DNA from 2 places in the Sinorhizobium sp. 7-81 genome. Region 2 is predicted to be linked to the other one. Evidence: predicted binding sites of a transcription regulator. Region 2 holds the regulator's gene; the other holds the start of a gene.
What was found. The regulator PhoB, encoded in region 2, activates phosphate uptake and scavenging genes when phosphate is short. The targets are predictions, from matches to a motif close to TGTCATNNANCTGTCAT.
Positions count from the first base shown of each region.

Region 1: the regulator PhoB is predicted to act here: its motif matches at 1,449-1,465, upstream of QN224_RS05560 (PhoX family phosphatase).

Region 1 is NZ_JASKLT010000001.1:1,155,851-1,171,047, forward strand. Features, by position in the region: gene QN224_RS05560 (PhoX family phosphatase) at 1-1,372, opposite strand, end outside; gene QN224_RS05565 (DUF2339 domain-containing protein) at 1,672-4,500, shown strand; gene QN224_RS05570 (HD domain-containing protein) at 4,497-5,153, shown strand; gene QN224_RS05575 (MOSC domain-containing protein) at 5,330-6,178, shown strand; gene QN224_RS05580 (MFS transporter) at 6,317-7,552, shown strand; gene nadA (quinolinate synthase NadA) at 7,719-8,798, shown strand; gene QN224_RS05590 (L-aspartate oxidase) at 8,856-10,454, shown strand; gene nadC (carboxylating nicotinate-nucleotide diphosphorylase) at 10,508-11,410, shown strand; gene QN224_RS05600 (superoxide dismutase family protein) at 11,510-12,028, shown strand; gene QN224_RS05605 (NAD regulator) at 12,030-13,010, opposite strand; gene QN224_RS05610 (tyrosine phosphatase family protein) at 13,000-13,539, opposite strand; gene QN224_RS05615 (YfbR-like 5'-deoxynucleotidase) at 13,541-14,149, opposite strand; gene QN224_RS05620 (folate-binding protein YgfZ) at 14,146-14,994, opposite strand; gene QN224_RS05625 (hypothetical protein) at 15,163-15,197, opposite strand, start outside.
Region 2 is NZ_JASKLT010000001.1:472,778-487,974, reverse strand. Features, by position in the region: gene QN224_RS02365 (tellurite resistance TerB family protein) at 14-424, shown strand; gene QN224_RS02360 (sterol desaturase family protein) at 557-1,369, shown strand; gene QN224_RS02355 (transporter substrate-binding domain-containing protein) at 1,390-2,241, opposite strand; tRNA gene QN224_RS02350 (tRNA-Gly) at 2,405-2,479, opposite strand; gene QN224_RS02345 (2'-deoxycytidine 5'-triphosphate deaminase) at 2,607-3,704, opposite strand; SAM riboswitch at 3,779-3,857, shown strand; gene QN224_RS02340 (O-succinylhomoserine sulfhydrylase) at 3,902-5,086, shown strand; gene QN224_RS02335 (CDP-alcohol phosphatidyltransferase family protein) at 5,192-5,806, opposite strand; gene apaG (Co2+/Mg2+ efflux protein ApaG) at 5,916-6,308, shown strand; gene QN224_RS02325 (Hsp33 family molecular chaperone) at 6,350-7,348, opposite strand; gene argF (ornithine carbamoyltransferase) at 7,708-8,625, opposite strand; gene QN224_RS02315 (aspartate aminotransferase family protein) at 8,659-9,858, opposite strand; gene QN224_RS02310 (GcrA family cell cycle regulator) at 10,274-10,792, shown strand; gene phoB (phosphate regulon transcriptional regulator PhoB) at 10,870-11,553, opposite strand; gene phoU (phosphate signaling complex protein PhoU) at 11,759-12,472, opposite strand; gene pstB (phosphate ABC transporter ATP-binding protein PstB) at 12,540-13,355, opposite strand; gene pstA (phosphate ABC transporter permease PstA) at 13,369-14,673, opposite strand; gene pstC (phosphate ABC transporter permease subunit PstC) at 14,670-15,197, opposite strand, start outside.

The DNA of each region.
Region 1 (15,197 bases), 680 kb from region 2:
CGGAAGCAAGCCGGGTGTCGATCAGCACGTCGGCCTGCGAGGCAAAACCGTTCTCGGCGGTCAACGGTCCCTCGCCATGGACGAGCGGCAGCCAGGTGACGGTGCCGTCTTCATCGAACTTCGCCACATAGAGCGTGCCTTCGTCGAAGAGGTCCATGTTGGCGGCACGATCGTTCGGGTTGTAGCTGCCCTTGGTCACGAATTTGTAGACATAATCATAGCGCTCGTCGTCGCCGGTATATAGCACGACGCGCCCGTCCTTGTTGACGATGGATTCGCAGCCTTCGTGCTTGAACCGGCCAAGCGCCGTGCGCTTCTTCGGGATAGACGTCGGGTCGAGGGCATCGACTTCTACGATCCAGCCGAAGCGATTGGCCTCGGTCGGTTCCTTCGACACGTCGAAGCGATCGTAGAACTTGGACCATTCATATTGTCCGCCCGGCGCCCCAAGACGCTTCAACTGCTTGAATTCCGCATGGTCCTCGGCGATTTCGCCGCCGAAGTAGCCGTTGAAGTTCTCCTCGGCCATCATGTAGGTGCCCCAGGCGGTGACGCCGCCGGCGCAATTGTTGACCGTGCCGAAGACTTTTTTGCCGGTCGGGTCGGACGGGGTCTTCACACGGTCATGGCCGGCAACCGGCCCGGAAAGCTGCATTTCGGTGTTGAGCGTGATGCGGCGGTTGTACTTGCCGCCGAGCACCGGCTGCCACTTGCCGTCCACCCTTCGGATTTCGATGATCGTGCCGCCGTGTGCGGCCATTTCGATGTCGACGAGGTCTTTGGTGTATTCGCCAAGGGTGACCTTTTCCTCCTCGACTTCCTGACCGTCCTTGGTCACTTTCTCCTTCACGATCGAGGCGAAGGCCGGAAACATCAGTTCCGCATTGGTGTATTCATGGTTGACGACCAGCAGACCGTGGTCCGGATTGTCCTCGAGCGGAATGAACCCGACATAGTCATTGTTGTAGCCGAAGAGCTTTTCCTGGGCCGCGGCCGTCTGGTTCTTCGGGTCGAAGTCCGGGCTGTCGGCAAAAACCTTGTCGCCCCAGCGCAAGAGGATATCGGCATCATAGCCGTCGGCCACGTGATGGTTCTCGTCGATACCGGCTTCGACTTCCGTGAAGTCGAAACGCGAGGCGTCGTCGGCGCGCGCTTCATCGGCCGTCAAAAGCGCGAGCGGGCTGACTGTCGTGGAAATAGCGGCAACAGCCAAGGAGCCGCCGATGAATGAGCGGCGCGAGAAACGGCGATTGATGATGTCGCCCATGGTCGGATTGGCGGAACAGTTCTGACCGACGTCCTCCAATTCCTCCCTGCGTTCCGTCAGCGTCTTGAATTCGGTTTCTTCCGTTGAGGCGAGATGCTTGTCCATTGCCGGGTTCTCCACGTTGAACGATAGAGCCGCCGCGCATCATGCGACGTCCGTCCGTCGCTGTAGCAGCAAGTTCATGACAGTTCCGCGACAGTTCAGTGAAGAGATTGCTGCGCCCGATTGTCAATGCATTTGGCGCTTGAATGAAAACCTGTATGGTCGCAGCAGCCTGCGAAGATTGCCGCCACTGCATGATTCCTTAAATCGGAATCGATTTAATGACAAAATCATGCAGCAATTCAAAGTGCTACAGCGACCTCTGCGCGTCCGATCGGAAGCGCGGCGCTGCAGGGGAAAAGATGCTTGAAGTCATTGCCTTTGTTGCCTTTGCCATGGCGCTTGCCGCTTTTCTCGGTGGCCGCAAGACCGCGGAGCGGCTGGAAGCCGAGATCATTTCTCTGAGGGCCGAGATCGCTCGCTTGAGCGAACGACAGACCCCAGTCGAGCCTGCTCCTTCGCGGGCCGATGAGGCGCAGGCTCCCGGTACGATCGAAGTTGAAGACGAAGGCAAGGAAGACCCCTGGTCGCGGGCGGCGCGAGGCGCCCGCGAGGAGGCGGGAGGACAGGAGCAGGCCGAGGACGGTGGCCGCGACGGTCAAGTCGCTGCTGCAGCCATCGCGGAGGCTCCAACACCCTCGGCAGAAAGCCTCGAAAGCCGAATTGGCGGCCAATGGCCCGTTTGGGTCGGCGGTCTGGCGCTGGCGCTCGGCGGTTACTTCCTGGTGCAATATTCTATCGATGCGGGGCTGCTGAGCCCGACCGTCAGACTGACACTGGCGGCGGCTTTCGGTCTCGCGCTTGGGATCGCTGGCGACGTGATCCGCCGGCGTGCGATGCCGACGATTGCCGACAGGTTCCGTCATGCCATGATCCCGGGCGTGCTGACGGCGGCCGGTGCCGCCACGCTTTTCGGGGTTGTTTATGCTGCCCACGGCATCTACGGCTTCATAGGCACTGCGGCGGCATTCGTACTGCTGGCATTGATTTCGCTGGCGACGGTGGGACTGTCGTTGTTGCATGGCCAGGCCCTCGCCGGGCTTGGTCTCCTCGCTTCACTGCTCACGCCCTTGTTCGTATCAAGCGAAGCGCCCCGACCCTGGGTGCTGTTCGGCTTCCTCTCGATTGCCTGGCTTGCGACGCTCTTCGCCTCGCGCTTCCGCCAGTGGACTGTCGTGCCGACGCTCGCCAATGCCGGGCTAGGTCTCTGGGGGCTCGCCTATGTCGTGGGTGTGACACCCTTCGAGGCGTTGCCGGTCACCTTTGCGCTGCTGGTGATGATTGCTGGCGTCGGATTGATCTGGCCAGGCGGCGGCGAACGCGCAGAAAGTGCGCCGGGGGCGGGTCGCGCTGACGCCGCCGCGGCCGGACCATGGGAAAGACTGTTCGCACCCCCCTATGCGGCAGTCACCGTCTCGTCTGCGATCGCGGCAACCGTTCTCGCGCTTCTTTTCATCAGCCCGGCAGTCACCGCAGAGCGTTTCCCGGTCCAGGAATTTGTCGTGGTGATCGCAGCGCTCGCGCTGGTCGGCGCATTGAGGCCAACGGCGGTCTATCCGGCGCTGTTTGCCGCCTTCGGCGCGATCGCCGGCACGTGGAGCCTGACCGCGCTCAGCGATGTTCTTGCCTATCTCGACCCTGCACTCCCGCAACTTTCACCGGAAGTCGTCGTTCCCGGCAGCACGGCGATGCTGGCCGCGATGACGCTGGCGGCGCTCTTCGTGCTGCTCCCTTCCTTCGTGCTCGACCGGCGGCTTGGGACGCACTCGCAGTTTGCGATTCTGTGGGCAGGTATCGGCGGCGTCGTGCCGAATGCCGTGCTGGCCATGTCCTTCCTCATGACGGGAAAATTCGCCTTCGATCTGTTGCACGGGCTCGCCGGCTTTATCGGCGGCTTGTTTCTTCTCGCTTTCGTCGAGTGGCGTTACCGCCGGAGCGCAGAGACAAGAGACATGAATACAAGGGACATGGACATCGCTAGCGGACTGCTGGTGGCGGGCTCCTTCGGTCTCTTCGTCATCGGCCTGCATGCCTGGACGGATGGTCTCGCCACGACCCTTGCCGTCGCGCTGCTGGGCGCGGGATATACCTTCGCAACGCGGGCGCGCTCCTGGCCCGTTCTTCCCTGGATAACCGTCGGATCAGCTATCGTGGTTCTGGCACGGATCGCCTGGGAGCCGACGATCGTCGGCGCCGGAAATCTCTCGACGACACCAGTCTTTAATGCGCTTTTGCCAGGCTACGGCATTCCGGCATTGCTGCTGGTGGCATCCGCCTATCTGCTTCGCGCCTCATCGGCGACGCGCGTGCGCAACCTGCTGCAGGCGCTCGCAAGTCTTTTCGTGCTGCTGACGCTCGCGATCCTTGTTCGCCACGCGATGAATGGCGGCGTTCTCGACAGTTCCGTTCCGACGCTTGCGGAGCAGTCGATCTACACGCTTCTCGCAATCGGCGCGTCCGGCATATTCATGACCCTGGACACCAAGTCGCCAAGTCCGGTGTTTCGCTACGGCGGGATGGCGCTCGGCGCGCTTTCGATGCTCTCGGTGCTTTCGGCCCACCTTGCCGGTCTCAATCCCTATTTCAGCGGCGAACTGCTCGGCAGGATCCCTGTCTTCGATCTGCTCTTCATCGGTTATCTGCTGCCCGGCGTCGCTTACGCCGGCCTCGCCTGGTATGCGCGCGACAAGCGCCCTTGGCCTTATGTGGCCGCACTTGCTGTTAGCGGTGCAGTCCTCGCCTTCGCCTGGGCAAGCCTCAGCGTTCGCCGCTTCTGGCAGGGAGAGAACGTCGCTGACTGGAAGGGCTTCCTCCAGGGGGAAACATATACCTATTCGGTCGTCTGGCTGGTGCTTGGTGTGTCGCTCCTTGTCGCCGGCTCGCGCTTCGATGCGAAGAGCATCCGCATTGCCTCGGCCGTGCTCGTCTTCATTGCCGTGCTCAAAGTCTTTCTCATCGACATGTCGAATCTGGAAGGATTCCTGCGCGCCCTGTCCTTCATCGGTCTCGGTGGCGTACTGATCGGTATCGGCCTTTTCTACCAAAGAATATTGTCCAACACGGGGAATGGCGGCCGGGGCGACGCTGGGGCAGCTACAATTGGACCGGACGAGGGGACTAGCCGCGCATGACACGCCTTCCGGAACTGGCAGCCGCTTTCGCGCCTCATGACGAGCTCGCAAGAAAGCTCTTGCCGCATGCCTTTGCCGAGGACGACGGTTCACACGATGCGTCGCACCTCATTCGCGTCTGGAAAAATGCAGCGCGCATACAGGCCGAGGAGGGCGGCGACGCCCACGTTCTCGCGGCCGCCGTGCTGCTTCATGATTGCGTTTCGGTCGAGAAGAACTCGCCGCAGCGTGCCGAGGCTTCCCGGCTTGCGGCCGAGAAGGCCTGGCAAATCCTCGACGCTCTCGCCTGGCGCACGGCGGACATCTCGCCTGTCGCGCATGCCATCCTGACGCACAGCTTCTCCGCCAACCTGCCGCCTGAAACGCTGGAGGCGAAAATCCTCCAGGACGCCGACAGATTGGACGCGATCGGCATGGTCGGAGCGGCGCGCTGCTTCTATATCGCCGGACGCATGGGCAGCGGGCTCTACGATCCGCTCGATCCTCTGGCAGAGGATCGGCCGCTCGACGACAAGGCCTTCGCAATCGATCATTTCGAGACGAAGCTCTTTCGCCTTGCGGACGGATTCCAGACTGCGGCGGGGCGTCGGCATGCGAAGGAGCGGCAAGCCCGGCTGCGCAGCATACTTGCCATGCTGCTCGATGAAATCTAGAGCAGGAGGGAAAGGTGCGAAGCGGTCTCGCCCCGCATCCCGCTCCCCATGAAAATCGATCACAGCCATTCCCGATTGTCTCGACCAAAATGATGTGATCTTTCAAATGATTGGCGCCGCTCGCCGAATCAGATTGCGAGCCGCCTGAATCAGTTTCTGAACTCGGAAAGATCGACATGAAAGTGACCGGCCTCAATATCCATCCGCTGAAGAGCGGTCGCGCCATTCCGCAAGCCGCCGTGACGGTCAATATTGATGGGCTCGTCGGCGATCGGCGCTTCATGGTGGTCGAACCGGATGGCCACTTCATTACCCAGCGCGAGTTGCAGGCGTTGGCACAGGTCGAGGCGGCGCTCATCGACGGCGGCGTGCACTTGAAGATGAACGGCGACGAATTGTCCGTGCGCTTCGATCCAGGCCGCCGGCTCGATGTCCGCGTCTGGTCGAGCGACGTCGACGCTGCGGTCGCCGACGATGCCGCCAACGACGTGCTTTCCCGCTGGTTCGGGCGTGCTGTGAAACTGGTCCACATGGACGAACAGGCAGAACGCTTCGTCGGGGCCGAATGGGCGGGCGCGGCAGCTCCAGTCGGCTTTGCCGACGGCTTTCCGATTCTCATTACCACGACCGGATCGCTTGCGGACCTCAACCGCACGCTGATCGCGAAGGGGCAGCAGCCAGTCGGCATGGAGCGCTTCCGCACCAATATCCTGATCGATTGCGATGAACCTTGGGAAGAAGATTGGTGGGAAAGCCTGGAGATCGCCGGCGTCACCTTCGACCTCGTCAAGCCCTGCGCCCGATGCATCATGACCACGCAAGATCAAACCACCGGCGAGCGGACCGGCGGCAATCCGATCCAGGGCCTGTCGGAAAAGCGCATGTCCGCGGACCGGCGCGTCGCGGGCGTTCTTTTCGGCTGGAATGCCGTGCCGCGAGGCGACGGGACCGTCAAGCTCGGGCACGACGCCAAGGTCGTTCGGCGGCGCGGCGAATGCTGGCCTATGAAGGTGCGCGAACGCTAAATGATGCGCCTTCACGCGCCGCAAGAGCGGCTTTGCCGGCAGGCGCTATCAATTCCTGTGATCACATCGTCAAATTAATTGGCTTTCCTCAATATGAGCGCCGCCATAGGATGCGCCCTCACAAATCGGAGCTATCCTATGTCCGCGATTTCCTCAGCCGCCGCACGTCCAGCCGATAGCAGCCTGCCGTGGCTGATCATCGCCGCCGGTTCCATGATTGCGATGCTCACCTTCGGTCCTCGATCCGCCATGGGTTTCTTCCAATTGCCGATGCTCGCCGATACGGGGTGGGACCGGACGACCTTCGGCCTCGCAATGGCGCTCCAGAATCTCTGCTGGGGGCTTGGCCAGCCGTTCTTCGGGGCCATAGCCGACAAGTTCGGTACCTGGCGCGTGCTGGCGCTATCCGGTCTTGTTTACGCGGCGGGTCTGTTCATCATGGCCTTTGCCAATGCACCGATCTGGCTGCATATCGGCGGCGGCGTGCTCGTCGGTCTCGGCGTTGCGTCCGGTTCCTTCGGCATCGTGCTTTCGGCCTTTGCGCGCAATGTCGCGCCCGAGCAGCGCTCGCTCGCCTTCGGCATCGGCACGGCTGCTGGTTCGGCCGGCATGTTCCTGTTCGCGCCGCTGAGCCAAGGGCTGATTTCCGCCTATGGCTGGTCCGACAGCCTTGTCTATCTCGGCGTGCTGATGCTGGTGGTCCCGCTCGTCGCAATCCCCTTGCGCGGCAACGCTTCATCCGGTCGCCAGTCGGAAATGCAGTACAAGCAGACAGTCGGCGAAGCCTTGAGGGAAGCATTCGGGCATAGAAGCTATTTGCTGCTGGTGTCTGGCTTCTTCGTCTGCGGCTATCAGGTCGCCTTCATCACCGCGCATTTCCCCGCCTATATCGGCGACATCGGCATCGATGCGCGTTATGCGGTGATTGCCCTCGCCCTGATCGGCTTCTTCAACATCATCGGTTCGTTCTCAGCCGGCATTATCGGTCAGCGCTATTCGAAGCCCTATTTCCTCGCGCTGATCTATCTTGCCCGCTCGATCGCCGTTACAGCTTTCCTGCTGCTGCCGCAGTCGCCGACCTCGGTCATAATTTTCGCAATCGTTATGGGCTTGCTCTGGCTGTCGACCGTGCCGCCGACCAACGGGCTGGTGGCGATCATGTTCGGAACGAGACATCTCGGCCTGCTTGGCGGCATTGTCTTCCTTTCCCACCAGATCGGTTCCTTCCTCGGCGTCTGGATGGGCGGCTATCTATACGACCGCTTCGGTTCCTATGATCCGGTCTGGTGGCTGGGCGTCGCGCTCGGCGTGTTTGCTGCCATCGTCCATTGGCCGATCGAGGAGCGTGGTGTCGCGAGACCGGCGATGGCCTGACCGAAGACGACAATATGGATGCGCCCGAAATGGGCGCGTCCTTCTTGAAATCTGTCACAAAACTTTCTAAATCAATCGCCGCGGCTTCGCCGCTTTTGTTTTGACCTAATTATGCTCAATGTGAGCATAATTAGTAGCCGCCCAAAGCGGCGGGAGAGGAGAGACGATGACCAATCTTGACCTTCGTGCAGACGCAGCGCCAGCCCCGGCATTCGTCAGCGCGGCTGCGCGCTTCGGTGTCATCGAAAAACCGGACCTCACCTACACGCCGGCGATGGCGCGCGAAACCGCGCATCTCTACGAGAAGGTCAAGGATTTCATCCCGGCCATCGAGTGGCCCGCTTACGCGCCTTATGTTCACGCGATCAATCGTCTGAAGAAGGAGCGCAACGCCGTCATCCTGGCGCATAACTACCAGACTCCCGATATTTTCCATTGTGTGGCCGATATCGTCGGGGATTCGCTGCAGCTCGCGCGCGACGCCACCAAGGTCGACGCCGAAATCATCGTCCAATGCGGCGTGCATTTCATGGCCGAGACCTCGAAGTTGCTCAATCCGGAAAAGACCGTGCTGATCCCCGATGCCAAGGCGGGCTGCTCGTTGTCCGAATCGATCACCGGCGCGGATGTACGCCTGCTCAAGGAGCGTTATCCCGGTGTTCCGGTCGTTACATACGTCAACACCTCGGCCGAAGTGAAGGCGGAGACCGACATCTGCTGCACCTCCTCCAACGTGCTGGCGGTCGTCGAAAGCCTCGCGTCCGATACGGTCCTCTGCATTCCCGACGAATATCTCGCGATGAATGTCGCGCGCCAGACGAACAAGAAGATCCTCACCTGGAAGGGCCACTGCGAGGTTCATGAACGTTTCACCGCGGCGGAACTCCTCGCCTACAAGGAAGCCAATCCGGGCATCGAGATCATCGGTCATCCGGAATGCCACCCGGATGTCATTGCCGTCTGCGATTTTGCCGGCTCCACCTCGGGCATGATCAACTATGTCAAGGATAAGCGGCCGCCCAAGGTGCTTCTCGTCACCGAATGCTCCATGGCCTCCAATATCCAGGCCGAAGTCGAGGGTGTCGAGTTCGTCAAGCCGTGCAATCTCTGTCCGCACATGAAGCGCATCACGCTGCCGAAGATCCTCGACAGCCTGCTCAACATGACGGAAGAGGTTCTGGTCGATCCGGCTATCGCCGGTCGCGCGCGCCTTGCGGTCGAGCGCATGGTGAACCTCAAGCAGTAGTCGATGCCCGGGCCCACAGCCCGGCACTCATGCATGCGTTGGAGGAGCTACCGAGCCATGCTGAAAGACCATTTTCGCCCGCAATCTTTCAACGGCATCGATGATATCGTCATCGTTGGCGGCGGGCTCGCGGGGCTCTTCTGCGCCCTGAAGCTGGCGCCGCGTCCCGTTACGATCCTCGCCGCTGCGCCTATCGGGCACGGCGCCTCGTCCGCCTGGGCGCAAGGCGGGATTGCTGCCGCAATGAGCCCGGGCGACACTTTCGAAAAGCACGTCGCCGATACGGTCACCGCCGGTGCGGGCATCGTCGACGAGAAGATGACGCGGATGATGGTCGCCGAAGGCCCGGCGCGCATTCACGATCTGCTCGAATATGGGGTACCCTTCGACCGGGACCTCGAAGGCAAGCTTCTGCTTTCGCGCGAGGCGGCGCATTCCGAGCGGCGTATCGTTCGCGTCAGGGGCGACATGGCCGGCAAGGCGATCATGGAAGCGCTGATCGCCGCCGTGCGCAGGACTCCGTCTATCCGCATCATCGAAGGCTATGTGGTCGAGGAACTGGTTCGTGAGGGGCGCTTCATCTCCGGCGTCATCGCGAGGCCGGATGCTGGCCAGTCGAAGACCCGTGTCTCCTTCCCCGCGCGCGCCGTCGTGCTGTGCTCCGGCGGCATCGGGCATCTCTACGCCGTCACCACCAATCCGTGGGAGGCCTGTGGCCAGGGTGTCGGCATGGCGGCGCGGGCGGGCGCGATCATCGCCGATCCCGAATTCGTCCAGTTCCATCCGACCGCGATCAATATCGGCAAGGACCCGGCGCCCTTGGCCACGGAGGCGCTGCGTGGTGACGGCGCCGTGCTTGTCAATTCCGCGGGTCATCGTTTCATGCTCGACATTCACCCCGACGGCGAGCTCGCGCCGCGGGACATTGTCTCGCGCGGCGTTTTCGCCGAAGTGCAGGCCGGGCGTGGCGCCTTCCTCGATTGCACCAAGGCGGTGGGCAAACATTTCCCCGAAATGTTCCCGACCGTTTATGCCTCCTGTGTCGCGGCCGGCATCGATCCGGTGACGCAACCGATCCCGGTTGTTCCGGCGGTTCACTATCACATGGGCGGCGTGCTGACCGACGGGCAGGGCCGCACCTCGATCGATGGTCTCTGGGCGGCAGGCGAGGTGACCTCGACCGGCGTTCACGGCGCCAACCGTCTCGCTTCCAACTCACTGCTCGAAGCCGTGGTCTTCGCCGCGCGCATCGCGGAAAGCATCAAGGGCACCTTGCCGGCGCCGAAGCTCACCGAATGGGGCGATAATGCCGGCGAGAACGACGATCCGGTGACGGTCGAGGACAGCCCGCCGTTCAAGATCCTGCGCGGCCTGATGAGCGACTGCGTTGGCGTTATCCGTACCCGCGAGAGCCTGACGCGGGCGATCCGCGAGATTGCAACGCTGGAGCGTTCCAACAGCCGCCTGCGCTTCGCCAACATCATCACCACTGCAAAGCTCATCGCTGTCGCCGCGCTTCAGCGCACCGAGAGCCGCGGCGGCCATTTCCGCGCGGACTGCCCGGCCGAGCGCCCCGAATGGCAGCGCCGCACCTACTTGACGCTGGCGCAGGCCGAGCGCCTGGCCGCGGAGGTGGCCGAAACCGAGCCGGCGTGACAGCCGGCCGGATATCTCCAAGCGTTATCGACGATAGAGCAGGAACCAAGCCCATGACTGCCGCGCTACGCCCGGAACTGCCCGCCCTCATGGTCGAAGAACAGGTGAGGGCCGCTCTCCTGGAGGACCTCGGCCGAGCCGGCGATATCACGACGCTCTCGACCATAGGCCCGGACATGGCGGCGGTGGCGGAAATGCGCGTCCGTGATGCGGGCGTCATCGCCGGGCTGGATTTGGCACGGACGGCATTTCGGCTGATCGACCCGTCAATCCGCTTCGACGCGCTGGCTGCAGACGGCGATCGTGTGGCGCCTGGTATCACCATTGCCCGGATATCGGGTCGCGCAAGGGGGCTGCTATCTGCCGAACGTGTCGCCCTCAATTTCCTCATGCATCTCTCCGGGATCGCCACCTACACGGCGAAATTCGCCGATGAGATCGCGGATACGGCCGCCAAGGTTTGCTGCACCCGCAAGACCATTCCTGGCCTGCGTGCCCTGGAGAAATACGCCGTCCGTCTCGGCGGAGGTTCCAACCATCGCTACGGCCTCGACGATGCCGTGCTGATCAAGGACAACCATATTGCCGTTTCCGGCGGTGTTGCCGATGCCGTTCGCGCTGCGCGCGCCTATTGCGGCCATCTCGTCAAGGTGGAGGTGGAAGTCGACGGGCTTGCGCAGATGCGCGAGGCGCTGACCGCTGCTCCGGACGTGATCCTGCTCGACAATATGGGACCGGAGTTGCTGCGCGAGGCCGTCGCGGTCAATGCCGGACATTGGCGGCTGAACCCGGCCGACTATGCCGCCGACCCGCGCCGCACGCGGCTCGAGGCGTCCGGAAACGTGAAGATCGACACGATCCGGGCAATCGCCGAGAGCGGCGTCGATTACATCTCCACTTCGAAGATCACCATGGCGGCGCCGACGCTCGACATCGGGCTCGACGTGACGATCTAGGCGCGGAATCACAGACCACAACTCTTCCGCGCTCCTATGGAACGACATCACCACCCGCGCGTTGCTCTTTCTATCCCGCGAGCGAGGAAGGATTTGGTGATGATCAGAATCTTAGCTGTAGTTGCGCTGGCAATCGGCGCGGCAGCCACTGCATCTGCGCAAGAGTCATCGCAGACTGCCGCCGCTAATTTCATCGGCAAGGATGGCAAGGAGACGGGCCGCGCGATGTTGACGGCGGCCGGGAAAGGCGTGCTGATCGAGATGGAGGTCACCGGCCTGCCAAAGGGCACTTGGGTTGCCTTCCATGTTCACGAAGTCGGGAGCTGCGACGCTGCAGGCGGTTACGAGTCTGCCGGCAAGCATTTTGCCGGAGAGGACGAGAGCGCCGAACATGGGTTCCTGGCGGCGAAAGGTCCGCACGCCGGCGACATGCCGAACCAATATGTCGGCGCCGACGGGACGCTGCACGCCCAGGTGTTCAACAGCTTTATCTCTCTCGATGACAAGGGCACCGCCGTTCGCGGACGGGCCTTAGTGATCCATGCAGGCTCCGATGACAACCGCAGCCAACCGGCGGGCGACGCGGGTGGCCGTCTCGCCTGTGCCGTCATCGAATAGTCTAACGCCCGCCGACCTTCAGCCCCGGAGCCGGCCGCTCGTCGAGTATCTGGCGGCGGAAGCGAAAAAGCGCGGCCGGGCGACCGCCGGTGGAAGCAAGCGTGCCGCCGGTCGGCTCGACGAGCTCGGCCCCCTCGACCAGACGTCGAAAATTCTGCTTGTGCAGATGGCGGCCGGAGATCGCCTCCACGGTCGCCTGCAAATCGGTAAGCGTGAATTCCGGCGGCATCAGTTCGAAGACCACCGGCCGGTATTTGATCTTTCCCCGCAATCTGGCGACAGCCGTCGCGACGATGCGGCGGTGGTCGTGTCGCATCGTCAGGCCGACGGTGGGATTGCCGAGGTTGCGGCAATGCCCGTCGATCACGGCCTCGCGCACAAGACCGGCCTCGTAAAGCAGTTCGTAGCGGTCCAGCACGCGCTCTTCGTCCCAGGGGAAATCGTCAAGACCGAAGGCTAGGCGAACACGGGAGCGGCGCTGAAAGGCGGAAGCTGATCGTTCATCTTCCGGCGGGCTGCTTTCCCAGCGAGCGAGCGCCGGCAGGATTACCTGGTCCAGCAGGGCGGGGCGTCCGCGCCGCCAATCCTCCCACGGCAGATAGCCATACCAGTCCCGCCAGTGAGCGCCGGCCTCTGCCAATCGCTCATTGTTCTCGGCGTCGGTGCGGGTCAGCGCCAGGTAGCCGACGGAGACCATGTGCTTGCCTTCCTCGCCGGGCAGCCGCTGCCGGCCACGGTCGCCGAAGGTGTAGAGCTGTTCGATATATCCAAGCTTGAGAGCGATGCGTTTTTCGACACGATCGCGCAGGCCCGTCTCGAAGGTGCGGTGACGCGCCGGATCAAAAGGACCGAAGGGCAAGCTGTCACGCATGTCGCCATCGGCCTCGCTGACGGCGAGAATATGCGGGCTGCGGTTGACGACGGCGACGATCGCCGCATTTAGCCCGATCTCGACCGTAATTGCCGGCACGTCAGTCGGCATGCTGTGCGCCTTCGGGTCGGGTGGGGAGCATGAAGGGTGCATTGCCGTCGGCGTCGGCGCCGCGGCCGATGGATCGCACGGCGGCAACGAGCCTTCCCCGTCGCGACAGCGCCTCGTCGCCGATCTCGACGAGCCGCAGGTTCGGTGTCGCAAAAGGCGATACCCGCCGCAGCCGCGCCGCCAGGGCATCATCGTCCTGGTCCGGCTCGACCGCAAGGGTTGCGATCAGCGCGGCTGCCGGCGAGCGGGAGACGCCCATCCAGCAATGGATGAGGAGTGGGCGGGTACGGTCCCAGTCGCGGGCAAAATCGATGATCCGCCGGACGTGTTCCTCCTGCGGAGCAATGAGGTCGCCCGTTCCGACGAAGCTGATGTCGTTGACGCCGATCGTCAGGTGTTTCGCCCGGTCGATCACGGCAGGGCGGTGAAAATCCTGCCCCTTGGCAAGCAGGCTCAGCATTTCGCGGCAACCGTGGCGAACGGCCATTTCCGCGATGCGCGCGAGCGGCGAAACGACAATGCCGGTCATTTCAGGCTTCCGCCTTTGCCATGGTCCGCTCCCCTTCGAGCGTGTTGAACCGTTCGGCGAAGCGTCGTTGTGCCTCGACGGCCGGCAGCGGATCGATCAGCAGGGTTTCCCGCGTAATGCCGCGCGGTTGACCGAAGAACCTCCGGGCCTCCTCTGCCGAAAAACCGGCAAGCTCGGTCGCTTCGAAATAGGCTGCGACACGATCGGCCTTCTTGATCCGCTCCTTGAGTTCCTTGGGCGTATGAGGCGGCAGGCCGAAGCGCAGGTGCACGGCGCTTTCGAGCCGCTTTTCCACGGTCTTGTACCCACCGCCGACGACAGCCTTGAACGGCGAAATCATGTCGCCGATGACGTATTCGGGGGCGTCGTGCAGCAGCGCCATCAGGCATTCGTCCGCGTTGCAACGGTTGGTCCTGCGAAAGATGTCCTCGACGATAAGGCTGTGCTGGGCGACGGAAAAAGCGTGATCCCCCGAGGTCTGGCCGTTCCAGCGTGCCACGCGGGCGAGCCCATGGGCGATATCGGAAAGCTCGACGTCGAGCGGCGAGGGGTCGAGCAGGTCGAGCCGCCGGCCGGAAAGCATACGCTGCCAGGCACGCGCATTCGTCATGCGCTTGCCTCATCGGCCTCGGTCGGGAATGAGAGGCCGGTCCAGCCGGGCAGGGTCAATGTCACCGGCACGTCGCCTGCGAGAATGGTATCCCCCTTGGTGATCGCTTCACCGGCCTTGTCGATGCGAACGATGGCAAGGCCAGCTTTGTGCCTCACAGTGCCGAGGGAGCCGATCGATCGGCCATTGACGGTAATGCTTGCGCCGGTCGGAGGCAGCGGCGCTTCGCTGGCAACAATGACGACGCGGCGTCGTGCCGTGGCGCGGTGCTGCATGCGTGAAACGACCTCCTGACCGACATAGCAGCCCTTGCGGAACGAAAGCCCGCCATTGAGATCCAGCAGCACATCGTGCGGAAAGACATCCTGCAAGGCAAAGTCCGGCCCGGAAACGGCAACGCCGCTCGCGATCCTGAGCCGCTCGAGTTCGCTGACGTCTGCCTCCGGGTTCCCCATGTCCTGATAGAGACGGAAAACCGGTTTCCCGGCCTTCTCGAATCGATGATCGCGAAAGCTCGCGGCGGGCTGCTCTTCCTCGAACACGACCGTGACAGGCGCCGGCGACTGGAGCGAGAGTTCGACCGCGGAGCGCAATTTATACATGGTCAGCCGCTTCAGGAGCGGTTCGGCCTGATCGCTCGTCGTCTCCAGCCTGAGTGCTTCGCCATCGCGGGAGATCAGAAAGTCGAACAGAATCTTGCCCTGTGGCGTCAGCAAGGCGCCCGGGCGCGCTTCGTCGGAACCAAGCGCACCGATATCGGTGGTGATCAGGCTTTGCAGAAGATCTTCAGCATCCTTACCGGAAACGCTGATGATCGCGCGGTCATTGAGGCAAACCTTCGGCATCATTCGAATCCTGTTCTCTTTGTCGAAGAGGTAGGATGTTCGCCGGTCATCGGCAAGCATGCCGCCGGAGCGGGAAGAGGAAAAGTGCCAGGCTGCTTTCCGTTCACGTCCGCTCTACGGCGTCGTGCGTCTTTCCAGACGCACAAAAGTCGCTGCCGCGCATCCCTCTCAGTCGCCAGCGACGAAAAATTTCCAACGACCGT
Region 2 (15,197 bases):
AGTCCGGAAGACGATGCCGCCAAACCTCAGCCAGCACGAAGCCTTCATTTATGTCATGGTGATGATGTCGGCCGTCGACAGGAACATGGCCGACGATGAGTTCGCCGGCATCGGCAGGCTCGTCCAGTTCCTGCCCGCCTTCGACGGTTTCGACGAGCATCGACTGATCGAGATCGGCCGCGAATGCGCGAACCAGCTCTCCGCGCCGGAGGGCCTCGACGTCATTCTTGAAATGATCCGCGAAGCCTTGCCGCAACGTTTTTATGACACGGCCTATGCGCTCGCCGTCGAGCTTGCGGCCGCCGATCAGCGCATCCGCAACGAGGAAATCCGGCTGTTGCAATTGCTGCGCGACCGGCTGGGCCTCGACAAGCTGACCTGCGCCGCAATCGAACGCGGCGCCATTGCGCGCTTCCGGAAATAACCGGCGACCGCGGCCATGCCAGCGTGTCTTGCGCCCTCGATTCTCGTAGGCCGAGACACAAGAATGCGGGATGCAAGGCTGCCCGACGGTCGGCGCAACTGGAGCGCAACCTCGTCGATGAGATCCTGACAGATGCTGTTTTTCGGTATTGCGGAACCCCTCTGGCGGCTGGTCGCCTTTGCCGCCGCCTTCACCCTGCTCGCGCTTTTTGAACTTTCTCATCCGCGCCTCGAGCGACCGGAACTCATGAAAGCGCTGAAGGCCCGCCGCTGGGCGACGAATCTCTCGATCCTCCTTCTTTCCTCGCTGTTGCTGCGTGTAGCCTTTCCGGCTGCGGCCACAGGTGTTGCGCTATGGGCTGACTCACGCGGATATGGTGCACTGCCCGCACTCGGCGTCCCGCCTCTCCTTGCCGGCCTCATCGCCTTCGTGGCGCTGGATTTTGCTGTCTGGCTGGAGCACGTCGCGTCGCACAAGCTGCCGATCCTGTGGCGCATCCATCGCGTCCACCATGCCGATCCGGGCGTCGACCTGACGACGGCGCTCCGCTTCCATCCATTGGAAATTCTTCTCTCGATGGTCTGGAAGGCTGCGGTCATCATCGCGCTCGGCGCCCCGGCGCTATCCGTGCTGCTGTTCGAAATCGTCCTCAACGCCGGCGCCATGTTCAACCATGCCAATCTGCGCCTGCCCCATCGGGCCGACAGCATATTGCGGCGCTTCATCGTCACGCCCGATATGCATCGCATCCATCACTCCGTCGAGAGAATTGAAACGGATTCGAACTACGGCTTCAACTTTTCCATCTGGGACCGGCTGTTCTCGACCTATGTCGCGCAACCTGCGAGCGGCGACGATGCGATCGAGACCGGCCTCAAGGCCTACGGACGCACGGAGCCGACCAAGCTCGTCTGGTCGCTCATGCTGCCGTTCCGGCGTAATTAGGCTGAGACGGGCGGCTCTGCTCAGTAGATACCGTTCGGGAAATAGCGCAGATAAATCTCCTCGAGCCTGCCGTTGCGCGACAGCGCCAGCAGCGCGTGATCGATCGCCTGCGTCAAGGCCGGCTCGGCCTTGCGGTTCATGATCGTCAACCCTTCCCCAAGGAAGTGCTGCGAGAAATAGGCGCCGTCGAGCAAGGCGCAGCATCCGCCGGCAATGCTGCCCGAAACCCAGAACGAGAGTTGCATGCCGTCGGAAAAGACCGCCGCAACCCCGCCTTGTTGCAACGCGGAGAGCATTGCGTTCCGCTCAGGAAAGGTCTTGGGCTCGATTTTCGGAAAGAAGGCCTTGAGCATCGCCTCATGCGTTGTACCGGACACGACACCGACGGGCTTGCCTTCCAGCTCGGCCGCGCTTGCCACGGGCTCTTCGGCCTTCGTGTTGACGGCAAAGCGGGCCGGCAACTGCATGAAAGCCCTGGAGAAAGCGAAACGCTGGCGCAGCTCCGGGCTAACCGCAATGCCAGCCGCGACAGCCTCCCCCTGGCCCTGCTCAAGCGCCGGGATGAGCTCAGCGTAGGTCACGGCCTGGATCTGGCACTTGTCCTCGATCAGCAGTTCCCGGCAGATTTCGCGCGCGAGGTCGACGTGGAAACCGGAAAGCTTGCCCGATTGGTCAATGAAGTTGAACGGCGGGAAATCGACCGTGGTCAGAAAACGAAGCCGCGCAAGCCCGGTGAGGTCCGGTCGGGCAATACGTTCGCGGGCGTCGAAAAGCAGCGGCAGATCCCGTGGTTGCGCAAGCACCGGTTTGACGACGAGCAGGGCGCAAAGCGCCAATGTTACGCAAATTCGTAGACTCAGAGCACGCGTCATTGCGATCCGATTCTTGGAGCCGCGGCCCGGGAACACGCGGATTCGGTTTGATTTTTCGAAAGATTATCGAGATGTTGCCCGACTGGCTACAGGAACCTCCACGAGACGGGCACGCGCCACGAAGGCGGTTCGATCAGTATTGTCGGAAAACCACAGGGAAAAGTGGAGCGGGTGATCGGGATCGAACCGACGACATCAAGCTTGGGAAGCTGGCGTTCTACCACTGAACTACACCCGCGATAGAAGCGGAAATTTCATCAACGGCCGCGATCTGTCAAGCGCTTACAGCGCCGCGCGTCTTATCAGACGCGCATTGCCGCATGTTTTTCTTCAATCGGCCCTGTTCAAGGGAACATGCCGTGGGCTCACTCGGCGCGAAAATGCTTGGAAAGCTTCAGGCCCTGCGCCTGATAGTTCGAGCCGAGGTCGAGGCCATAGAGACCTTCCGGCCGCTCCATCATGTGCTCGTAGACGAGGCGACCGACGATCTGGCCATGCTCGAGAATGAACGGCACTTCGTGGCTGCGCACCTCGAGCACCGCCCGGCTGCCGCTGCCGCCGGCGGAAGCGTGGCCGAAGCCCGGATCGAAGAAGCCGGCATAGTGAACGCGGAATTCGCCGACGAGCGGATCGAAGGGCGTCATCTCGGCTGCGTAGAGCGGCGGAACGTGAACGGCTTCGCGGGAGACGAGAATGTAGAATTCGTCCGGATCGAGGATCAGGTCGTCACGGCCTCGGCTGTAAAGCGGCTCCCAGAAGTCGAAGACCGGGTGCTCGGCCTTCTTGTCGACATCGACCACCGAGGTGTGGTGCTTGCCGCGATAGCCGATCAGGCCGTCCGGGCCGGTGCCCTTGAGATCGATCGAGAGCGCGATGCCGCCGCCGGTGACGTTGGGCCGCTCGCTCGCGACGAGCACATCGCTTTCGTGCAGCGCCTGCAACTCCTGTTCGGAGAGCATCGACTGGCCGACGCGGAAGCGGATCTGCGACAGGCGTGAACCGCGCCTGACGACGATCGGAAAGGTGCGTGGGCTGATTTCCAGATAGAGCGGGCCACTATAGCCCGCCGGGATCTTGTCGAATTCCTGCGCCCTGTCGGTGATGACGCGGGTGAAGATATCGAGGCGGCCGGTCGAGCTCTTCGGATTGGCGGAGGCCGACATGTTCTCCGGCAGGGCGAGGCTCTCCATGAGCGGCACGATATAGACGCAGCCGGTTTCGAGCACCGCGCCCTCGCTGAGGTCGATGACATGCAGTTTCAGGCGGTCAAGCTTGTCGGCAACGAGATGGGCGGGACCGGGCATGAAGCTTGCCCTGACCCGAAACGCCTTGGCGCCGAGGCGCAGGTCGAGGCTTGCCGGCTGGATCTGATCTTCATCCAGCGGTCTTTCGCTTTTCAAGCGCCTCGTGGCGAACAGCGCGGCGATTGCGCGGTCGGCCAAAATTCCTGTCTCGCGAGCCATTCCGATCCTCACTCCAGTTGCCAGACAAAACCAAACTCCGGGAATTGACGCAAGCACGCCCAGGCAGTATTGGAGCTTTATCCCGTGGTGATTTGGCCGGTCGGCTTGCAGCCACGTTAAACAAGTAGCTAAAAAGGCCGGGTGTCAAACCGGCCCGTTTTCGCGGCCGGTTTTTTTGTTTTGAAAGTGATTGTCGCATGAGCAAGACCTGGCGCCCGGCAACCCAACTCGTCCACGGTGGGACCCTCCGCTCGCAGTACGGCGAGACCTCCGAAGCGATCTTTCTGACACAGGGTTTCGTCTACGAAACCTCCGAAGCGGCGGAAGCCCGTTTCAAGGGCGAGACCGACGGCTTCATCTACGCACGCTACGGCAGTCCGACCAACGACATGTTCGAAAAGCGCATGTGCATGCTCGAAGGGGCCGAAGACGCCCGCGCCACCGCGTCGGGCATGGCGGCTGTTTCCGCGGCGATCCTCTGCCAGGTAAAGGCCGGCGACCATATCGTGGCCGCGCGCGCACTGTTCGGCTCCTGCCGGTGGGTCGTGGAAACGCTCGCCCCCAAATACGGCGTCGAGTGCACGCTGGTGGACGGCCGCGATCTCGCAAACTGGGAGAAGGCGGTTCGCCCCAACACCAAGGTCTTCTTCCTCGAAAGCCCGACCAACCCGACGCTCGAAGTGATCGACATCGCCGGCGTCGCGAAGCTTGCCGATCAAATCGGCGCCAAGCTGGTCGTGGACAACGTGTTCGCCACGCCTCTCTTCCAGAAGCCGCTGGAACTCGGCGCCCACGTGGTCGTCTACTCCGCCACCAAACACATTGACGGCCAAGGCCGTTGCCTCGGCGGCGTCGTGCTTTCCAGCAAGGAATGGATCGACGAGAACCTGCACGACTATTTCCGCCATACCGGCCCTGCGATGTCACCGTTCAATGCCTGGACCCTGCTCAAGGGCGTCGAGACGCTTCCTCTGCGCGTGAAGCAGCAGACCGAGAGCGCCCGCCGGCTTGCCGATTTCCTGGCGGAACAGCCGCAAGTCGAGCGCGTCATCTATCCCGGCCGCAAGGACCATCCGCAGGCGGACATCATCGCCAAGCAGATGAGCGGCGGCTCGACGCTGGTCGCCTTCGAACTCAAGGGTGGCAAGGACGCGGCCTTCGCTCTCCAGAACGCGTTGGAGATCACCCGCATTTCCAACAATCTCGGCGATGCCAAGAGCCTGATCACCCACCCGGCGACGACCACGCACAAGAACCTGACGGACGAGGCACGCGCCGAACTCGGCATCTCCGCCGGCACCGTGCGCTTCTCCGCCGGCATCGAGGACAGCGAGGATCTCATCGAGGATTTCGCCCGTGCTTTGAAAGGCGTGAAGGCCTGATCAAGCCGCATCCAACTCTTTGAAACGACGCAATTCCGGACGGAAACCGCTATACGCGCTTCCTGGAACTCCTCCGAAACCGCCCGCGCACGCACGGGCGGTTTTTTATCGCGGCTCGGGGAAACTGAGGCGGGCAAGAACGATGCGCGACACGGCCGTGTAAAGACAGACGATCGCGAACAAGGATGCGAGCAGCGGGAACCAGCCGGGAAACAGGCAGAAGGCCAGGAAGACGATAATGGTTTCGGTCGCTTCGGCGAGGCCGGTCGTGAAATAGAGCGACTTTGCCCCGCGCACGCTGGTCGTCATTGCTCGCTTCTCGGCGATGGTGGCATAGGCGAGAAAGGTCGATCCGTTGACATAAAAAGAGAAAAGCAGAAACGCGCCAGCAAGGCCGTTCACGACCGGATCCGCAACGATGAAGGCGAGCGGTATCGCGCCGTAGAATGCAAAGTCGAGGACGATATCGAGAAAACCGCCGAAATCCGTGCTGCGGCTGGCGCGTGCGATCGCCCCGTCGAGACCGTCGCACAACCGGCTGAGCAGGATCATGACGGCGCCGGCGAGATAGAACCCTTGTCCGATGAGGCCGGCCGCCAGTAGTCCGAGGCCGAGGCCGAAAATCGTGATAGTGTCGGCTTTTACGCCCCGCTTCACGAGAGCGACGCCCAATCCGTCAAGGAGTGGATCAAGCCGCCTGCGCACCGCACCGTCCAGCATGGATTTCGGCTCCGTCTAATTTGAATGGGACTTGTGCAATCTTGCTGTTATTCTTGCCGAAACCATATTGCAGTAAAATACCCGAATAGATTTGGCATAGGGTGTGCACATGTATCGTGCCCTGACTCGCGACATCGAGGTCACGGTTGAACCGTATTATCTGGAAGAACAGTCGGATCCGGACGATAGCCGCTATGTCTGGGGTTACCGCATCGTGATATCGAACCACTCCGACATCTCGGTTCGCCTGATGACCCGTTACTGGCACATTACTGACGAGAACGGCCAGGTGGACGAAGTGAGCGGCCCCGGCGTGATCGGCGAGCAGCCTCTGCTCAACCCCGGCGACACTTACGAATATTCCTCCGGTTGCCCACTGGATACCCCCTCCGGCGTCATGTTCGGCCACTACAGCATGGAGGCCGAAGACGGGGAGACATTCAATGTGGCGATCCCCGCCTTCTCGCTTGATTCGCCCGGGCTCGTCCGCACCCTCAACTGAGGGTGCGGCCCCGGTAGCCAAAACGCATCAGCTAAGGCACATCACTGGGGACGCACCTCGCTCGCCTCGAAACGATAGGTGGTGGAGCAGAACTCGCACGTCACCTTGATCACGCCGTCTTCGATGCTGCTTTCGATGTCATCGCTGTCGAGCCCCGCCAACACCCCGCGGATCTTCTCGCGCGAGCAGCTGCAGCGATCATAGACAGCTTGCGGCTGATAGACACGGACCCCGCGTTCGTGGAACAGCCGATAGAGCAGCCTTTCCGTTCCGACGGTCGGGTCGGTCAGCTCGTCGGTGTCGATCGTCTCGACCATCACCTTCGCCTCCGACCAGAGATCATCTTCCTCAAAGAGGTGGAACGTCTCCTCCCCCTCGTCGCCGTCGCCCCCCGGAAGGTCCGGCTGGCGCATGCGTTCAGGGGCGTCCGGCAGGAACTGGGCAACCATGCCGCCGGCGCGCCAGCGGTGCCGCGGCTTGCCGTTTTCGTCGCGATCGAGAAGCTCGGCGACACCAAGGCGCACCTTGGTCGGGATCTGCTCCGACTGGCGGAAATAGACACCGGCGATTTCCTCGAGCGTTGCACCGTCGAGTTCGACAATACCCTGGTAGCGCTGCATGTGGGCGCCCTGGTCGATGGTGAAGGCAAGAACGCCCCTGCCAAGGAGTTCGTGGGGCTGCGTGCGCCCCCCCTCCTCCGCGGCGGCCAGGGCCTCCTGGCTGTAACGGGCGTAGGCCCGGACCCGGTCCGGCGTGGAAAAGTCCGCCACGACGAGATCGACCGGACCGTCGCCCTGAGTCTGAACGATCAGCTTGCCCTCGAACTTCAGCGACGTGCCGAGCAGCACCGTCAGCACCACCGTCTCTGCGACCAGCCGCGCCACCGGCAGCGGATAACTGTGCCGCTCCAGGATGGCATCGAGCATAGGGCCGAGCTGCACGGCGCGCCCGCGCACGTCGAGCCCCTCGACCTGGAAGGGCACGACATGGTCGTCGCCGGCAAAATCGAACTCGCCAAGCCCCCGCGCTGTTTCTGTCATATCTTGCTCCTTGCATCGCGGGCGAGGCGCGTGGGGACATAGATACCCCGGCGCAGTCTGCCCGTTATTTCATTTGACCCTGTCGCGATCGGATTTGTCCAGAAGGCACGTGCATTCCGACGGTGCGCGGCACGCGCTCACAATGCACAATGACTGATTGGCGGCCACTATCCGGCAGCATGACCGGAGCCGGCCTCATGCCGCCTAAATTGTGTTTCAGCGCGGAAAATTCAATAGGCACCCCGGTTCCACGGGCTTCCGGTCTCCGACGGTCCCGAACCGGCCATTCCAGGACCACCCCAAACGACCGGGTCTTCGGATCAGGGCGGAATGCCGTCAAAAGACCGGTACCGCGCTCGTCAGACGACGCCCATGCACCAGGCAAGGATCGATTTCTGTGCATGCAACCGGTTCTCCGCCTCGTCGAAAACAACCGATTGTGGGCCGTCGATGACCTCGTCCGTCACCTCTTCGCCACGGTGCGCCGGCAGGCAGTGCATGAACAGTGCGTCCGGCGCGGCGTGCTTCATCAATGCCCCATTGACCTGGTAGGGTTGGAAAACATTGTGGCCGCGGGCGCGGTGCTCCTGGTTCATCGATACCCAGGTGTCGGTGACGACGCAATTGGCTCCCGCGACGGCCTCCTCGGCCTCATGGCAAAGCAGGATCTCACCGCCATTGCTGCGCGCCCAGTTGAGGAACTTGTCCTGCGGCTCGGAACCGAGCGGCACCGCCATGTTCATGCGATATCCGAAACGCGCCGAGCCTTCGACCAGCGAATGGAGCACGTTGTTGCCATCACCCGCCCAGGCGATCGTCTTGCCCTTGACGGGCCCGCGATGCTCCTCGAACGTCATGATGTCTGCCATGATCTGGCAGGGATGCGTATCATCGGTCAATCCATTGATAACCGGCACCGTGGCGTGTTCGGCGAGTTCCAACAGCCGGCGATGATTTGTCGTGCGGATCATGATGGCGTCGACATAGCGCGAAAGAACCTTTGCCGTATCGCCGATCGTCTCGGCCCGGCCAAGCTGCATTTCGGTTCCGGAAAGAAACAGCGTCTCGCCACCGAGCTGGCGCATGCCGACGTCAAAGGAGATGCGCGTGCGGGTGGAGGGCTTCTCGAAAATCATCGCGAGCACCTTGCCGGCAAGCGGCCGTTCAGCGGTGCCCGCTTTGGTCGCCGTCTTGCGAACGCGGGCGTCGTCAATGATCGTCCTCAAGTCGGCAGCCGTCATCGCCGAAAGATCGAGAAAGTGTCTGGTACCGGTCATCACTCAAAATTCCTGTCGTGAAAGTCAGGCCGTTCAGGCCGCCGCATTGCCGCTGTTGCTTCTGACCGCTTCGGCGGCACGCTCAAGCCTTGCGAGCCCTTCTCGGGCTTCGGCGGCAGTGGTGATCAACGGCGGCAACAGGCGCAGCACGTTTTCGCCGGCCGGAACTACAAGCAGCTTCTCCGCGCGGATTGCCTTCAACAGATCGGCCGAGGGCACCTTTGCCTTGATCCCGAGCATCAGTCCGTCCCCGCGGATTTCCTCGATCACATCCGGAAAACGGTCCTTGAGCGACGCGAGCCCCTGCCGGAAAACGAGAGTGACGTCGCGCACCTGGTCCAGGAAGCCGTCGGCGAGAACAACGTCGAGCACCGCGTTGCCGACCGCCATTGCCAGCGGATTGCCGCCATAGGTCGATCCGTGCGTCCCCGTGACCATGCCAGCGGCCGCTTCTTCGGTCGAAAGGCACGCGCCCAGAGGAAAGCCGCCGCCGATGCCCTTCGCGACAGCCATGATGTCGGGCCGGATGCCGGCCCACTCATGGGCGAAGAGCTTGCCAGTCCGCCCGACGCCGCACTGAACCTCGTCGAGGATCAGCAGCAGGCCGAACTCGTCGCAAAGCGCCCGCAACTCCTGCAGAAACTCCTTGCTGGCCAGGCGAATGCCGCCCTCGCCCTGGATCGGTTCGATCAGGATCGCCGCCGTCTCGTCATTGATCGCATCCTTGACCGCAGCGAGGTCGCCGAAAGGAACCTGATAGAAGCCTGGCGCCTTTGGCCCGAAACCCTCGATGTACTTCTGTTGGCCGCCGGCCGCGATCGTCGCGATCGTGCGGCCATGGAAGGCGCCTTCGAAGGTGATGATATGGAACTTTTCCGAATGCCCTTTGGCGAAATGATAGCGACGCGCAGTCTTGATCGCGCATTCGAGCGCTTCCGCACCCGAATTGGTGAAGAACACGCGGTCCGCGAAGGTCACGGCGGTCAGCCGGCGGGCCAGGCTTTCCTGCCCGGGAACCTCGTAGAGGTTGGAAAGATGCCAGACCTTGTCCGCCTGCGCCTTCAGCGCCTCGACGAGGTGCGGATGTGCATGGCCAAGCGAGTTCACGGCAACGCCTGCGGCAAAATCGAGATAGCGCGAGCCGTCTTCGGCGATAAGCCAGACGCCCTCGCCTCGCTCGAAACGCAACGGCGCGCGCATATAGGTGTCGTAGAGCGGCGTTGTTGCGGCCATGGCGAACTTCTCCTTCCGTCCTGTTGGCATCGATATCGGCTGATCGCGTCCGATAAAAATCAAAAATGCCGCCTTTCGGCGGCGCAGGCACTATTCCTATTTCGCACTGCAATGTCAACAAAACCAAGGCTTGCAACGGCCCTGAAGGCTTAGATTCCGACGTGCGAAAAAACGTCCGGCGAGGGCTTGCAAAAATGCAACGGCCAGCGAGCAAGTTGGGGAAAACCCCGAAATCGATTCGGCGCGATTCCCGCGACTCTTGCCACGGAGTCACCCTGCCAGTAGGTTAATATTCAATTACTAGACGCATGCGGCGGACCTAGTCACCAAAAGAGTTATCGCGTTGCAGCTCCGGAGTTTTTCCGGAGCATGGTGATGGATTCTGCCATCCAACGCCGAGAACGGAGAGTGCAGAATGAACTGGACTGACGAGCGGGTGGAGAAACTGAAGAAGCTGTGGTCGGAAGGCCTGAGCGCCAGCCAGATCGCGGCACAACTGGGTGGCGTCAGCCGTAATGCCGTCATCGGCAAGGTTCACCGGCTGAGCCTGCCGGGGCGGGCCAAGGCCGGCGGCGCGACCACTGCCGCACGCCCGAAGCGCACCACTTCCGCTCCCCGCGCGCCGAATTACGCCGCGCGTGTCACAACCCGCACCGTCACCCGCACCGCTGGTGCCACCGTGCTCAAGGAAGAGATCGAAGTCGATCTCGTCGCGGATCAGGACCTCGAACACGCACCCAATGTCGTCGTTCCGATGTCCCGCCGCCTCGGCCTGACGGAGCTCAGCGAGCGCACCTGCAAGTGGCCGATCGGCGATCCTTTGAAGGAAGAGTTCCATTTCTGCGGCAATGACTCGCCGGAATCGTCGCCTTATTGCAGCTATCACACGCGGCTCGCCTATCAGCCTTCCGGCGAGCGCCGGCGGATGCGCTGATCGGTCTTGCGAACGCAAATGAAAAGGGGCCTAAAGGCCCCTTTTTTATGCATGCAGAAACCGGACAACAGCGGCCTTCAGCTTTCAAGTGAATAGCCGGCACCGCGCACGGTGCGAATGACATCGGGCATGTTCGAAAAGTTCAGCGCCTTGCGCAGACGACCGACATGCACGTCCACTGTGCGTTCGTCGACATAAATGTCATGACCCCACACGCCGTCGAGAAGCTGTGAACGGGAGAAGACGCGCCCCGGCGAGGACATCAGGAACTCCAGCAGCCGGAACTCCGTCGGTCCGAGCCGAACCTCGCGGCTGCGCCTGTGGACCCGGTGCGTCTCGCGATCGAGCTCGATGTCGCCGCAGCGCAAGAGCGTCGAAAGTACCTCGGGCTTGGCGCGCCGCAGCATCGCCTTCACCCTTGCCATCAGTTCCGGCGTAGAGAACGGCTTGACGACATAGTCGTCCGCGCCGGTGGCGAGACCACGAACCCGCTCGCTTTCCTCGCCGCGCGCAGTCAGCATGATAATCGGCAGGCGCTCCGTTTCCGGCCTCTGCCGCAGCCGGCGGCAAAGTTCGATGCCGGACACTCCGGGCAGCATCCAGTCGAGGATCAACAGATCGGGCAACCGCTCCTGAAGGCGGATTTCAGCCTCGTCTCCACGCAGGATCGTATCGACGTCGAATCCTTCGGCCTCGAGATTGTAGCGCAGGAGGACGCTCAGCGCCTCCTCGTCCTCGACAACAGCGATCTTCGGCAACATTCGGTCATGCTCCTTCCCACGCGCGGGTGCCGTCATGCCACCGCGGCACAATACGGGCGCGAATACTCGCGACCGGGACAAGATTAACGCATGCACCTGCGCATGCGGGTATCGGGCGCCCTAGATCGTTTCATTGAAACAGTGAAACGACCTAAATCTCTGAACGACGCAACTCCGGACGAAAAACCGTTGTCCTGGAATTGCTCTAGTCCGTCACGGAGCCCAGCGACGACGTCGTGTCGTCCTTCGGCCGTTCGCCTTGCGGCTGAGCACCCGTCGCCATGTAATAGATCGTTTCGGCGATGTTGGTCGCATGGTCGCCGATACGCTCGATGTTCTTGGCGCAGAAGAGAAGATGCGTGCACGGCGTGATGTTGCGCGGATCTTCCATCATATAGGTCAGCAACTCGCGGAAAAGCGACGTGTAGATCGCGTCGATCTCTTCATCGCGCTCGCGGATGCTGTTCGCCTTTTCCGGCGAACGGGAGGCATAGACGTCGAGCACTTCCTTGAGCTGGACCAGGGCCAGCTCCGCAAGATGCTCCAGGCCACGCGCGAGCTTGCGCGGAATGCCGGATCCGGCGACCGCGATCACGCGTTTGGCGGTATTCTTGCCGAGGTCGCCGACACGCTCCAAATCGGCGGCGATCCGGATCGACCCCATGATCTCGCGGAGATCCGACGCCATTGGCTGACGCTTGGCGATGGTGACGATCGCCTTCTCGCCGATCTGACGCTCGGCGTCGTCGAGGATCGCGTCGTCCGAAATCACCTTCTGCGCCAAGGCCAGATCCGAGTTCACCAGCGCCCGGACAGAGTCCGCCACCATCTGCTCGGCAAGCCCGCCCATCTCGGAGATCCGGCGCGTGAGATATTTCAACTCCTCGTCGAAGGCGGACATTATGTGTGCATGAGTCATTTTCGTTTCCTCAAGGCGCGCGCTGTTCTGGACGGACCTTCATCGATCGTAAGGGTTGGAAACCGCTTTAGCCGAACCGACCCATAATATAGTCCTGCGTGCGCTGATCATCCGGATTGGTGAACATCTTGTCGGTGTCGTTCTCCTCGACGAGATTGCCGAGGTGGAACATGGCGGTGCGTTGCGACACACGCGCGGCCTGCTGCATCGAATGGGTCACGATCACGATCGTGAAATTCGCACGCAGCTCGTGAATGAGCTCCTCGACCTTCGCGGTGGCGATCGGATCGAGCGCCGAGCAGGGCTCGTCCATCAGGATCACTTCGGGGCTGACCGCAACGGCGCGCGCGATACAGAGGCGCTGCTGCTGACCGCCGGAGAGGCCGGTGCCCGGCTCTTGCAGCCGATCTTTGACCTCATTGAAAAGGCCCGCCTTTTGCAGGCTCGTTTCGACGACCTCATCGAATTCCGCTTTCGTGCGGGCGAGACCATGAATACGAGGACCGTAGGCGACGTTCTCGTAGATAGATTTCGGGAACGGGTTCGGCTTCTGGAACACCATGCCGACACGGGCGCGCAGTTCCACGACATCGATGCTCGGATCGTAAATATCGTCCTCGTCGAGCGTGATCTTGCCGGTCACCCGGCAGTTCTCGATCGTATCGTTCATGCGGTTCAGCGTGCGCAGGAACGTCGACTTGCCGCAGCCCGATGGACCGATCAGGGCTGTCACGGTGTTTTCACGGATGTTGAGATTGACGTCGAAGAGCGCGCGCTTCTCGCCGTAATAGACCGACACATCCTTGCCGATCATCTTGTAGGGCACCGTGTTCATTTTCAGGTCCAGAGCCTTTTCCACTGCAGCTTCCGACATCATGTTCATAGTCCTTACCCCACTACCAGCGGCGCTCAAAGCGACGCCGCAAGAGAATTGCGCCCAGGTTCATGAAGACCAGGAAGATCAAGAGAATGATGATCGCCCCGGACGTCCGCTCGACAAAGGCGCGCTCCGCCTCGTTCGCCCACATATAGATCTGCACCGGGAGGGCCGTGGACGGCTCCAGCGGCGATCCCGGAAAATCAACCACGAAGGCGACCATGCCGATCAACAGCAACGGCGCGGTTTCGCCGAGGGCGTGCGCAAGGCCGATGATCGTTCCGGTCAGGATGCCAGGCATGGCAAGCGGCAACACGTGATGGAAAATCGTTTGCATCTTCGATGCGCCGAGACCGAGCGCGGCGGAACGGATCGACGGTGGAACGGCCTTCAGAGCCGCCCGCGTGGCGATGATGATCGTCGGCACGAAACCGCCGACGAGCGCGGCCGAACGCGGCAAGCCGGCGAAATTTATAAAGACGGCGAGGCCGAGAAGGCCGTAGACAATTGACGGTACGGCCGCGAGGTTGTTGATGTTGACTTCGATCAGGTCGGTAAGCCGGTTCTTTGGTGCGAACTCCTCGAGATAGATCGAGGCGGCCACGCCGATCGGCAGCGACAGAACCAGAACGATCAGCATCATGTAGAGAGAGCCGATCAGGGCAACGCCAACGCCCGCCGCTTCCGGACGGCTCGATGCGCCGAATGTGAAGATACCCGTGTTGAAGCTCGTCTTGAGTATGCCGGCATCGGCGAGCTCGTTCATCCAGGCAACCTGCTGGTCCTTGACCTTGCGATTGGTTTCAGCGACCGACAGGTCGATCTGGCCCTTGAAAGCGGAATCGATGTTCGCTTCGGCAAGCAGCGTCACCGGCACCGTTTTGCCGATGATCGACGGATCCGCGACGACGATGTTGCGCAGCTGCGTGCGTGCGCTGGCGGAGATCATATCCGTCGCCTGCTTGACCAGAGGCCGCTTCGTCGCGTCGAGCCCGAGTTGCTTAACGAGCGCATCGCGAACGAGCAACGGATAGTTGGCCGTCATCAGCTGCTTGGCGTCGGTCGCGCGCTCGTTTTTAGGATCGATGACCTTTTCCGAAAACTCGATCGGCAGCGTGATCGTCGTCTGCAGGAATGCAGTGTAGCCCTTCGAAACGACCGTCGTGACGAGGACCGCGAGGAAGAACAGACCGAGGACGATGGCGCTGATGCCATAGGCCCGGAAACGGCGCTCGGCAGCATAGCGGCGCTTGATACCGATATCGCGGCGGGTTTCGGCAGGACGGGTCGAGACCCTTACCGTCGGGGAAGCAAGGTCGGTCATTCGTACTGTTCCCGATATTTGCGCACGATATAGAGCGCGTATATGTTGAGGCAGAGCGTGATGACGAAGAGCGTGATGCCGAGCGCGAACGCGACCAACGTCTGTGGCGACGTGAATTCCAGGTCACCCGTCAGCTGGTGAACGATCTTCACCGTCACCGTCGTCATCGGCTCGAAAGGCGTCAGTTGCATGCGCGCCGCCACGCCCGCTGCAAGCACGACGATCATCGTCTCGCCAACCGCGCGTGACGCCGTCAGAAGCAGCGCACCGACAATGCCGGGCAGTGCGGCCGGCAGGATGACCTTCTTCACCGTCTCTGAACGCGTTGCCCCAAGTCCGAGCGAGCCGTCGCGCAATGCACGCGGAACCTGCGTGATGATGTCATCGGAGAGCGACGATACGAAGGGGATCAGCATGATGCCCATGACGATGCCAGCAGTCAGTACGCTCTGCGCCTGGATGAAGTTCTGGTAGTTGCCGGTGAGGAGGCCGTTCAGTTGCGTCGAGATATCGCGCAGGAACGG